2 linked regions of the Chitinophaga caseinilytica genome follow. The protein of the gene in region 1 binds, or shares a complex with, the protein of each later gene. Links are inferred from orthologs where the notes say so. Each region holds a gene or a part of one and is shown on either strand. Other genes may lie near its edges. The genes, in order: tsaB and tsaD.

What was found.
Region 2: the proteins of tsaB (region 1) and tsaD are in contact, whole or in part, in a solved structure (PDB 4WQ4), measured with the Escherichia coli proteins. The link is inferred for Chitinophaga caseinilytica from one-to-one orthologs.

Annotation. Positions count from the first base shown.
Region 1 is NZ_CP150096.1:843,653-849,752, reverse strand. What follows is about bases 1,963-4,786. They hold tsaB (tRNA (adenosine(37)-N6)-threonylcarbamoyltransferase complex dimerization subunit type 1 TsaB), read left to right. Parts: upstream 1,963-2,947; coding sequence 2,948-3,625; downstream 3,626-4,786. Other genes in these bases: WJU22_RS03600 (MBL fold metallo-hydrolase), read left to right, coding at 4,409-4,786; WJU22_RS03605 (ArsR/SmtB family transcription factor), read left to right, coding at 4,008-4,289; WJU22_RS03615 (3-hydroxyacyl-CoA dehydrogenase family protein), read left to right, coding at 2,282-2,938; WJU22_RS03620 (RidA family protein), read left to right, coding at 1,963-2,275. Outside these bases: WJU22_RS03630 (L,D-transpeptidase family protein), read left to right, coding at 1-969; WJU22_RS03625 (type II CAAX endopeptidase family protein), read right to left, coding at 971-1,744; more of WJU22_RS03620, read left to right, coding at 1,895-1,962; more of WJU22_RS03600, read left to right, coding at 4,787-5,812; WJU22_RS03595 (MutS-related protein), read left to right, coding at 5,907-6,100. UniProt on the Escherichia coli protein: Required for the formation of a threonylcarbamoyl group on adenosine at position 37 (t(6)A37) in tRNAs that read codons beginning with adenine.
Region 2 is NZ_CP150096.1:4,244,568-4,250,833, forward strand. The notes cover bases 2,111-5,100. They hold tsaD (tRNA (adenosine(37)-N6)-threonylcarbamoyltransferase complex transferase subunit TsaD), read left to right. Parts: upstream 2,111-3,096; coding sequence 3,097-4,104; downstream 4,105-5,100. Other genes in these bases: WJU22_RS17425 (Fic family protein), read left to right, coding at 2,111-2,151; WJU22_RS17430 (DUF4197 domain-containing protein), read left to right, coding at 2,232-2,957; WJU22_RS17440 (tRNA1(Val) (adenine(37)-N6)-methyltransferase), read left to right, coding at 4,112-4,825; WJU22_RS17445 (hypothetical protein), read left to right, coding at 4,926-5,100. Also shown: WJU22_RS17415 (ABC transporter permease), read left to right, coding at 1-1,041; WJU22_RS17420 (hypothetical protein), read left to right, coding at 1,106-1,345; more of WJU22_RS17425, read left to right, coding at 1,342-2,110; more of WJU22_RS17445, read left to right, coding at 5,101-6,266.

The sequences.
Region 1 (6,100 bases):
GCGAAAGACAATCCGGTGCTGGATTCTATCCGGATCGAGAAAAAGAAAACCTACAAATCGGGCGATTCTTCCAACGTTATCGCCGCCGTGAAAAAAAGACTGCAGATGTATGGAGATTTCAAGGACAGCGATACCACATCCCGCTTCACGCCGCAGCTCGACAGCGCCCTGCGCAACTTCCAGGCGCGTTTCGGGCAGAAGGAAGACGGCGTTATCCGCGAAAGCACCGTGGCGTCGCTGAACCGGCCGCTGGAGCACTACATGCAACAGATCCTCCTCAATATGGAACGCATCCGCTGGGTGCCGGTGGAAGTAAATACCGATTACCTGCTCGTGAACATCCCGGAATTCCGGCTGCATGCCTACGAAGACGGCAAGCTGGCCTGGAGCTGCAACGTGGTGGTGGGCACGCAAGGCAACAGCACCGTGATCTTCAGCAAAGATTTGAAATACGTCGTGTTCAGCCCTTACTGGAACGTACCCCCGGGCATCCTGAGGAAAGAAGTGCTGCCGGGCATCCGGAAGAGCGGAAAAGCTTACCTGGCACGGCATAACATGGAAATGTCGGGAAGTGGGAACAGCATTTCGATAAGACAGAAACCCGGGCCCAGCAACTCGCTCGGCAAAGTGAAATTCCTTTTCCCCAACGAATACAATATTTACCTGCACGACACGCCCTCGAAAGGATTGTTCAACGAAACGAAGCGCTCCTTCTCGCACGGCTGCATCCGCGTCTCCGAACCGAAAAAACTGGCGGAATGGGTGCTGCGGAAAGATTCCAGCTGGACGACCGCCAAGATCGACGCCGCCATGAACGCCAACAAGGAAAAATATGTAACGGTGAAAGAGAAAATCCCCGTGTTTATCGGGTATTTCACGGCGTGGGTCGACAGCCAGGGGCGTCTCAATTTCCGGGACGACGTGTATGGCCACGATAAGAAACTGGCAGCGTTGCTGTTCGGAAAATAAATCAGACGGAACTTTCCGTATGCAGAAGCGGTTTCCCGGGAAGGGGGGCCGCTTTTGCCGTTGATTTGGGAGGAGAAATGCGCTGCAGGAGGAAGTACCCCGCGATGAGGGCGCCTGCGCAGCCGGCCACCATCAGATAATACATCACGGGCGAATGCTGCGTGAAATGATGGCTGCCCACGTTGAGCAGGAGCGCCGAAGCGCCGTTGTAAGCCACGTGCACGAGCATCGACGGACAAAGATCGCGGAAGCGGAGGTAGAACGCGCCGGTCACCAGCCCCATCATGAACGCGCCCGGCATCTGCGAAGGGTCTGGATGCGCGAGCATGTACAGCAGCGCGCTCTGCACGAGCGCAACGCCGGAAGAATAGCGGTGGAGGAGGGCCTCCATGATGATTCCCCGGAACAGTATTTCTTCCATCATCGCCATGAGCATAACCGTGCAAATGATGGAATACGGCGAGCCGATGCGGATCGAGGTAAAACTCATGTCTGACCAAACCGGCAGCGGCAGGATGCTGCCCAGCCCGTCTTTCACCATCACCAGCGCAATGGCCATGGAAACACAAAGCAGGAACAACTCGCCGGTCATGTACAACCGCGGCATGAACTGGAAATTATCGCGCTTGCGGACGAGTGCGCAGACAATAACGCTCACACCGCCCAGGGTGTATAACCAGGAAAGGATTTCGGGAAATTGCAGGAGGTTGATGCCAGATACCAGGAACACGATCGCGCAGGGAATGATCCATCCCGCAAACAGTGCGATCTGCATTTGCCATGCGCCATTCAATGACAGACCATGCCTTGTTTTGACATACATATTAGTGCAGCTAAATTTTCTTCGGGTAGTTGACTAGTCTCGGCTGATACGTTCAGCTAATATAAGCATTTTTGCAGGCGCAAAACCTTATTTTTGCGGCATATGGAAAAACAAATCATCAACTCCACCAATGCGCCGGCACCGATCGGTCCGTACAACCAGGCCGTGCAGGCGGGCAACATGCTGTTCATCTCCGGCCAGATCGCGCTGAACCCGGAAAGCGGGCAGATGGAGCAAGACGATATCATCGCCGAAACCCATCGCGTGATGCAGAACCTCCGCAACATCCTTTCCGAGGCGGGTATGGATTTTTCCGATGTCGTGAAAAGCACCATTTTCATCATGAACATGGGCGATTTCGGGCAGATCAACGAAGTGTACGGGAAATATTTCACCGGTTATTTCCCCGCCCGCGAAACCGTGCAGGTAGCCGCATTGCCCAAAGGCGCCAATGTGGAGATTTCCATGATCGCCGTTAAATAACCGCCGATGGATATTCTTGTAACGGGCGACAGGCAGCGGTGGGACGCGTTTCGCCAGTCGAGGAACACCGGCGCGCACCGCGTTTTGTACGAACCGGAATTGCAGCCGCTGAAAGGCGGGGCAGACCTGGTGATCGACCTTTCGCTCGACGAGCGGCCGGAAAACCTCATGATCTACGCGCTGCGCCCCGAAATGCCCGTGCTGGGCTGCCTCGTGAAAACGCCGGCAGTGGCCTGGGAGGAACATCGGCGCGTATATGCCGTGAACTGGCTGCCCGGTTTTTACGGGATGCCGCGGCTGGAAGTGGGCATCCCCGCGGAAGGGGACGCCGAAACGCTGCGATCGGTCATGGCCGAACTGGGATGGGAATACGACACGGTGAAAGCGGCCGCAGGCCTCGTTACGCCGCGCACCGTCGCCATGATCGTCAACGAAGCCTATTTCACGGCGGAAGAAGGGACCGCTTCGCGGGAAGACATAGACATTTCCATGAAACTGGGCACCAATTATCCTTTCGGTCCGTTCGAATGGTGCCGGCGCATCGGCATCCGGAACGTTTACGAAGTGCTGCGCGCCGTGCACGCCGAAACGGGCAATGAGCGGTACCGCGTCTGCGATACGCTTGAACAGGAATACCAAACATTTATCCAACAACCCGACTAATTCCGGACATTGGCACAGATACTCCATATCGATACTGCAACTTCCATCGGCTCCGTATGCCTCGCGCGCAACGGGCAGGTGGTGGAAACGATCCACAATACCGACCAGCGCGAACATGCCGCTACCATTACCCGGAACATCGGGGAGCTGATGAAGCGCCACGGGGTGAATCCGCAAGACATCGACGCCATCGCGGTGAGCGCGGGGCCGGGGTCGTATACGGGGCTCCGTGTGGGGACGGCTACCGCGAAAGGATTGTGTTACACCTGGAAGAAGCCGCTCATCGCGATATCGACGCTGCAGATGATGGCGGCGGGGATGCAGGCGCAGCGGCCTTCCGAAGATGTGTTGTACGCCCCCATGATCGATGCGCGGAGGATGGAGGTGTTCACCGCCGTGTTCGATCAAAACCTCGAAGCACTGCTGCCGCCCCAGGCGATGGTGCTGGAACCGCACTCGCTCGACAACTTTATTGCACAGAAAACCGTCATTTTCTTTGGCGACGGGGCCCCCAAATGGCAGCAATTGTTAGGTGAGCCAACCAATACGCTTTTTCCATCCTACGTGATTTCGGCCGAACATATGGTCAGCCTTGCCGCGAAAGCCTTTGCGGATAAGGATTTCCAGGATGTGGCCTACTTCGCTCCGCACTACCTCAAAGCCTTCTTCCATCCCGGCAAAAAATAACATCCGTTGATTTTTTAGCAGATTTTTAGCATTTCCCGGCATCATATTACGCATAGAATTACGTTTATATCTGAAAGGATGTCGACGGACGGCAGATAGCGCCCGGAAGTGTCACGAAAGCGTCAAATTGTGGAAAAAACAGGGATATTCCGGGCTATATATTAAAAAAGAAGGTATAGAAATTTTTTTTATTGTGACAGATATTATAATTTTGTCTAATCAATATCCGCGATTATTGTCTAATAGTCCCGTTTTACTGTCCGTTGATCCCTGTCATTTCATTATTTTTTAAAACTATTTTGCGATGGAAAAACAATTATTAACTACCTCTTCTAATACTCTTATTATTTCTAGAGGTAACAATGAAAAAGATCAGATCAAATTGGATTACATTGCCGTTAAGAAAGCCGCGATGGTGTTGAGAGCGATCAACCACAAGCTCCGCCAGCAGATGATCAAGCTGCTGGAGGACCATAAGCGCATGACTGTAACGGAGATTTATGTGAAACTGCGCCTGGAACAGTCGGTAGCCTCCCAGCATCTCGCCATCCTGCGCCGCGCCGGGATCGTGATTACCGAAAGAGACGGCAAGTTTATCCATTATACCATCAACAAGCAGCGTATTGCCGAAGTGGCAAAATTCGTGGAAGAACTGGTGGGATAAGCCACACATCTTTCTTTTTCATAACCGTGCCCTACCCTGGGCCACCTACGATACTCAAAAGACCGCCCCTGAAGGCGGTCTTTTGTTTTTTCGTATTTTTGCTCAAATCAAAAACCACTATGTACATTAAGCAGTTGTATACCGGGTGCTTATCGGAAGCCGCCTATTATATCGAGTCGGAGGGTGAGGCAGCCATCATCGACCCCCTGCGCGACATTGAGCCCTATCTTGAACTGGCCCACGAAAGAAATGCCGCCATTAAATATATTTTCGAGACGCACTTTCATGCCGATTTCGTTTCCGGTCACCTCGACCTGGCCGCTGCCACCCATGCGCCGATCGTTTATGGCCCTGAAACCAAAACCGGGTTCCCGGTGCATATCGCCAAAGACGGGGAAGAATTCCGCATCGGCAAATTGACCGTTCGCGCCCTTCACACCCCCGGCCACACGCTGGAAAGCACTTGCTACCTCCTGCTCGACGAAGCCGGCGAACCGAACGCCATTTTTACGGGAGACACCCTCTTTGTAGGGGATGTTGGCCGTCCGGACCTCTTCAGCGGCAACCTCACCAAAGAACAACTGGCCGGCATGCTGTTCGAATCCCTCAACACGAAAATCAAAACCCTGCCAGACGGCGTGATCGTATATCCCGCGCATGGCCCGGGCTCGTCTTGCGGAAAGAACCTCGGTCCCAATACTTCCTCCACCATCGGCGAGCAAAAGCGCGACAATTACGCGCTCCTCGCAGATAACAAAGACGAATTCATCCGCCAGGTGACCGACGGTCTCAGCACCCCGCCGCAATATTTCCCCATCAACGCACAAATCAACAAGGAAGGTTACGACGCCATGAACAAAGTCATGGAGCGCAGCCTGCAACCTTTATCCATAGCCGCTTTCAAGGAAAAGTCGGAACATGGCGCCGTTATCCTCGACACGCGCCACGCCACCACTTTCACCGAAGGCTTCGTGCCCGGCTCCATCAGCATCGGGCTGGAAGGCCGCTTCGCCGAATGGGCGGGCAGCCTCCTGCCGTTCGATAAAGCGATGGTCCTCGTTACCGCGCCCGGCCAGGAAGAAGAAACGATCGTCCGCCTCGCGCGCGTAGGTTTCGACAAAGTGGAAGGCTACCTCGAAGGCGGGTTCGACGCCTGGAAGAACGCCGGCGAAAAGATGGATATGATCATTTCCGTAGACCCCGACGAGTTGGCGATGGACATCCCGCACGACGAAAACCTCCAGGTGATCGACGTCCGCAAACCGGCAGAATTCGCCGACGGCCATGTGAAAGACGCGGTGAACCTCACGCTCAGCGAGCTCACAGACCCCGGTACCATGGCCCATCTCGACGAGCACCTCAACCTTTACGTTCATTGCCAGGGCGGCTACCGCAGCGTGATCGCCTGCTCGCTCATGAAGCGTGAAGGCATCCATAACCTCCGCAACGTAAACGGCGGATTTGCGAAAATGAAAGACGAGAAAGGGATCGAAATCAAGAAGGAAAAGAACGTTCTCAACTAAGATTAACAAAACTTTTGATAGGAGCCGGGGCCGCATGGTCCCGGCTTTTTCATATCTGGCAGGAGTTTTGCGCTCCAGGCGTACAACGTCCCGTATGCCCGAAACGCTCCAGATCCCCCGGGAAATCGTTTCCCTGTTCGACCATACTTACAGTCGCCCCGCCCGGCAACTGCTGGAAGATTTTTTTCGCAGCGGCGGGCTTTCCCTTCAGCAGATCCTTCACCGGCAGGCGGTTTTGAAGACGTTTATCCGGCACTGGAAGCATCTCCAGCATTTTGCGTATTCCCG
Region 2 (6,266 bases), 3.4 Mb from region 1 along the record:
CCTTGGGACGGCGGGGGTGAATGGTGGCAGTATGTGAACCGCCCGCAGCCCAAATTCCAGGAAGTCCGCCAGGTCAAAGACAAAGTAGGCTCCGCAGATGCCGTCACTTTCACTTTTTCCACCAGCGGCCGGAAAGTGGAGTTCGGGTCGGACTATATGGACCAGGTAGCCCTCATCGCCACATCGGCCGATCTTGACAAGATGCAGACCATCGAACTGGCGGCCGGGCGGTATTTTAGTCCCTCCGAATTCAACAGCAGTTCCAACGCCGTAGTGCTGGGCTGGAACATCGCCGACGGGCTTTTCGGCAACGTGGACGCTGCCGTGGGCAAGGAGATCCGCGTATCCAGCCGGAAGTGCCGGGTGATCGGGGTACTGAAACGGAAAGGGGACAGCATGATCGGCGGGGTGCTGAACGACGATTGTGTGCTCATGAACTACCTCTACGCCCGTACGATCGTGGACGAGCGGAACTGGAATACGAATACGACCATATTGGTCCGTTCTGCTGACGGTATCCCCACCGCGCAGCTGAAAGACGACCTCACGGGGGCCATGCGGGCCATCCGGCGGTTGAAACCGGCAGACGGGAACGATTTTGCCCTGAACGAGATCACCACGGTGCAGGGGGAACTCACCACGCTCTTTACCTACATCAACGCCGGCGGCTGGATGATCGCAGCATTCGCGTTGCTGGTGGGCGGTTTCGGGATCGCGAACATCATGTTCGTGACAGTAAAGGAAAGAACGAATATCATCGGCCTGAAAAAGGCCATAGGCGCCCGCCCGGGCGTCATATTGACGGAATTCCTCATCGAGTCCATGATCCTTTGCATGGTAGGCGGTGGCCTGGGGCTGCTATTCGTCTACGGGGGCGCCCTGATCGCCAGGAACATGTTCAGCTCCTTCCAGATCGGGCTTTCGATCGGCAATATCATCCTCGGGTTTTCCATTTCCGGGATCGTGGGGATCATTGCCGGGTTCATTCCCGCTTACACCGCCAGCAAGCTCGACCCAGTTGTGGCGATCAGGAGCAATTGACGATTTCCGGAAATCTCCAATGTGCCGCGTTATTGAACCGACGGCAAAAATCAGCATTTCAGTCATGAATCAGTTGAATCCCATTGCGATGAAATTAGCGGAGTTAAAAAAACTTGAAAAGAAGGACTGCATCTTCCTGGAAGATGTTGATCCCATTTTCCGGGACGACCTGCAAACATTCATCATCGGAGAAACGATGACTTTGAAGGACGGGAAACTGATCATTCATCGTAGCCTGTTTCGAAGATGGCTTCAAAAAATCCAAACCGAAGGGTTAGATCACAAGAAAGACGCTACAACATGACTACTGAAAAATTCGAAAAGATCAATTCGCTGAAAAACCGCATTGATAGTCTTAACGATATGAAGGAATGGGATGATTCGTTTATCGAAATGGTAAAAACGGACTTCACCTATAACTCCAACAAGCTTGAAGGAAATGCGCTCACTTTCGGACAGACGATTGCGGCATTGAAGGATCTTGTTACACCAGGGAGCCACGCTTCGAGCGACATACTGGACGTGATAAATCATCAGGAAATTTTGGACGTCGTATTCGATAATCACCGCACGGAAAAGATATCCGTTGAAAACATCCTGCAACTCCATAAAGTCTTGATGAAATACATCGTTCAATGGGAAGACGACGGTCATTACAGTCCCGGACGTTTTAAAATGTTCGAGAACGCGACCATGCTGAGCGGTGGTAAAATTTATCGATATTTACCTCCTGCCGAAGTGCCGGATGCGATGGAAGCCCTCGTGACTGCCATCAATCACCAACTTACCGGGGTAGATTATGCTGATATCAACCGGCATCCGCTTACGATAGCCACCCGATTTCATCAACAGTTTCTCGATATTCATCCGTTTAGCGACGGCAATGGCAGGATAGCCCGGATTTTCGTAAACCTGATACTGCTGAAAACCGGTTTTCCGCCAATTTTCATTAAGGAAGTTGACCGGAAAACATATCTCCACCTGTTCGAGCTATCCCAAAAGGATATCCTTCCCATGCAGGAATTTTTTGCCGACAAACTCCTTGAAAGCCTGGACGTTAAGTTGGATTTCGTGCTCCAGGCGATCCAGTCCGGCGAAACGGCTGCATAGCCATCCCGGGTTGCAGCTTCCTTCTTTGGCACACCAATTGCCTTCCCCTCCATATCTTTGCACGCAATTCAAATCAACCGATGAAACACATATTCCTTGCCGGCGCCCTTTGCATGACGCTCTTTTCGGGATGCGAGACCACTCAACAGATCCTCAGTACGCTGCCCACTACCACAACCACCGGTCAGCCCAACAGTTTCCAGATCGCCGCAGGCCTCAAAGAAGCCCTCAGCATAGGTGCCCAGAATTCCGCCAGCCGCCTTTCCGCGCCCAACGGGTTCTTCGCCAACGCCATGCTCAAAATCCTCATGCCCCCCGAAGCGCAGAAAGTGGAATCCACCCTCCGCAACCTCGGCATGGGCAACGTTGTCGATAAAGCCATCCTCGCCATGAACCGCGGTGCCGAAGAAGCCGCCAAATCAGCTGCGCCCATCTTCGTGAACGCCATCAAACAAATGTCCATCACCGACGCTATCGGTATCCTCCGCGGGGGCGACTTCGCCGCTACCAACTATTTCAAGCAAAAAACCACTTCAGCCCTCACCACCGCCTTCAGCCCCGTGATCAACAACGCCCTGAAGAAAGTAGACGCCACCAAATATTGGGCAGACGTATTCACCGTCTATAACAAATTCTCCAAAACACCCGTCAATACCGACCTTACCGCCTACGTCACCGAACGCGCCATCAACGGCATCTTCCATGAAGTAGGAGCGGAGGAACAAAAAATCCGTAAAGACCCCGCCGCCCGCGTCACCGAGCTCCTCAAAACAGTCTTCGGCAGCTCGCTGGCCCAGAACAAATAATCACTTGCCCGTCGAAAATAGCCATGGCCCGCCCGAACGGCCGTTCCCGCAGGCCATGGCCTTTTTATATAATGGTTTAGGTGCATGTGTGCCGGCAGGGCATGCATTTCCGGTGGTTTTCGCGTAACTTTGCGGACTTATGCCGGTTAACATACTTGCCATAGAATCTTCCTGCGACGATACCAGCGCAGCCGTCATCTCCGACGGGACCATCCTGTCCAACGTCATCGCCGGACAGGCCGTTCACCAACAATACGGCGGGGTAGTGCCCGAACTGGCTTCCCGCGCCCACCAGGAAAACATCGTTCCGGTGGTAGACCTGGCACTGAAGAAAGCCGGCATGCAGCCGGAAGACCTCAGCGCCATCGCATTCACGCAAAGCCCCGGCCTCATCGGCTCGCTGCTGGTCGGCAGTTGCTTTGCCAAGTCGATGGCCCTGGCGCTCGATCTCCCGCTGATCGGCGTTCACCATATGCAGGCGCACGTGCTCGCCAATTTCATCGACGATCCCAAACCGGCCTTTCCCTGCCTTTGCCTCACCGTTTCAGGCGGCCATACGCAGATCGTGCTGGTAGACGGGCCGCTGCAAATGAAAGTCATCGGCGAAACGCTCGACGACGCCGCCGGCGAAGCGTTCGATAAATCCGCCAAACTCCTCGGCCTGCCGTACCCCGGCGGCCCGCTGGTCGACAGATACGCCAAAGAAGGCAATCCCAAAGCCTACCGGTTCCCCGAGCCGCAGATCCCCGGCCTGGATTTCAGCTTTTCCGGCCTTAAAACGTCGATCCTGTATTTCCTGCAGGAAAACACGGCGAAAGACCCGGCATTCGTGGAAACCCACCTGGCCGATATCTGCGCGTCCATCCAGCACCGCATCGTCACGATTCTCACGAACAAGCTCGCGAAAGCAGCGCAGGAAACGGGGATCACGGAGATTTGCATCGCCGGCGGCGTAAGCGCCAATTCCGGGCTGCGCAATGCCCTGGAGGCGCTCGGCAAGCAAAATGGCTGGAATGTCTACATCCCGCAGTTCCAGTATTGTACGGACAATGCCGCCATGATCGCCATGACGGCGCATTACAAATACCTCGCCGGGGCTTTCAGTCCTGCGGATACCGTTCCCACGGCCCGCGCGGCATTCGAATAAGCGAAACATGGGGAATTCCTGGTTCCAGTTCAAGCAGTTCAGGGTAGAGCAGGCCGGCAGCGCCATGAAAGTCTGTACCGACGCGTGCATTCAAGGCGCGTGGACGGCCGCCAGCCTCCAATCGCGCCCGCCCTCCCGCGTGCTGGACATCGGCACCGGAACAGGCCTCCTCAGCCTGATGCTCGCCCAGGTAACACCGGCAATCATCGACGCCGTGGAACTGGACACCGCCGCAGCCGCACAAGCCATCGCCAATTTCGCCGGATCGCCCTGGAACACCCGGCTCCACGGCCTGCAATCCGACATCCGGACATTTTCCAGCCCAGAAACCTACGATTTCATCATCACCAATCCGCCGTTTTTCCAGAACGACCTTCGCGGCCCCGATGCCCGGCGCACCGCTGCGATGCATACCGCTACGCTGGGATACGCTGACCTGCTCGATGCCATCGCAAGATTGCTGTCGCCCGGAGGCAGCTTTTCGATTTTGCTGCCGTACGCGGAGTTCCGGATTTTCCAGGAACTTGCCAAGGCGCAAGGCCATTCCCTCCGCGCACTCCTCGACATACAACAGTCGCCCGCACATGCGCCCTTTCGTTCGGTCGGCATCTTCGGAAAAGGCGACGCACAACCCGCCGAAACGCTTGTCATCCACGACGAACACCGGCAATATACCCCCGCGTTTTCCGCACTGCTGCAGCCTTTCTATCTCTATCTCTGACTGCTGCCGGCTTCCTGAAACAAATTGACGAGATTTAGAAACGGATCGACGAACGCCGCGCCGGCTTCATGCTGTATTTTGAATGATGAAATTCCACGTCATGAAACTAGCATTGTCTTTGATCGCCCTGCTGAACCTATATTTTGCCAAAGCGCAAACGGTTGACCCGACTATTAACAGTAAGATGAAAGTAACCTGGCCCGCCGGAAATTCCCGGACCGGCAAAGTCGTTTTCAACCTGGCGCCCGGCCATCCGCTTTTCCAGGAAATTTCCCTCGACGGCAAACGTATCGCTGCACAGGCTGACCCGGTTTTTGTCGTAAGCGTGGGAAGGAGAGACCTGCTATCCCAAAACCGCTGGAACATCTTTTTCGATAAAGTACCCGAAAGGCCCTTCCAGAGCCATGTTCTGACGATCAGGAAAACCAACGCGGCAGTAAGAACGGAAGGCAGCAGGACGATCGTCACCATCGGGCCCATATCCGCAGAAACCTTCGAAGGCAACCTGGAAATCACGTTCTATCACGGCAGCCCGCTCTTCAACGTGGCGGCCGTTGTTTCCACCCAAACAGACGCCAAGGCGATCGTGTTCGATGCCGGTTTTACAAGCGCATCGAAAGACTGGCAAACTTTTTCATGGATCAATACCGGTGATTCGCTCATACGCGCAAATGCTGCAAAAGCGGACACCGCCCGCAACGTTGCCGTGAAATATCGTGCCATCGCGGCTTCCGGGAAACAGGGCACGTTGGCCGTATTTCCTCCGCCGCACCAGTATTTCTATCCGCTGGACGAAGCCTTCAACCTCCGGTTCACCTGGTTTGGCAAAGGTTACCGCGGATTGGTGCCGGGAAACGGGATCGGCATCCGGCAGGAATTGCAGGGCGACAAGCGCTTCGTTCCCTGGTTCAACGCGCCGCCAGGCACGCAGCAACGCATGAACTTTTTCTGTCTGCTCGATACAGAAAGCGAAACGGCGGCCTTTGCCGCGGTAAAACGGTATACGCATAACGACCGGTACGTTCCGCTGCCGGGATTCAAAACGATGTCGAGCCATTTCCATAACGAATTCGTCATGAAAGTGATGCTGGCGGGGAAACCGGTGCCGGAACGGCCGGAGTTCGTGGACGTGTTCAAACGGCTGGGCGTAGACATTGTGCACCTGGCGGAATTCCATTATACCGCCGATCCCAAAGGGCCGGACGAAAAGCGGCTCCCGCAGCTGAAAGCGCTGTTCGAACTTTGTGAAAAGCAGTCGGATAAGGATTTCCTGCTGTTGCCGGGAGAAGAGCCCAACGAGTTTTTCGGAGGGCATTGGCTGAATATTTTTCCGCGGCCGGTATATTGGGTGATGTCGCGCCGGGAACAGACGCCCTATGTCGAAGACCGGCCAGGCTTCGGCAAAGTGTACCACATCGGCAATACATCCGAAATGCTGCAA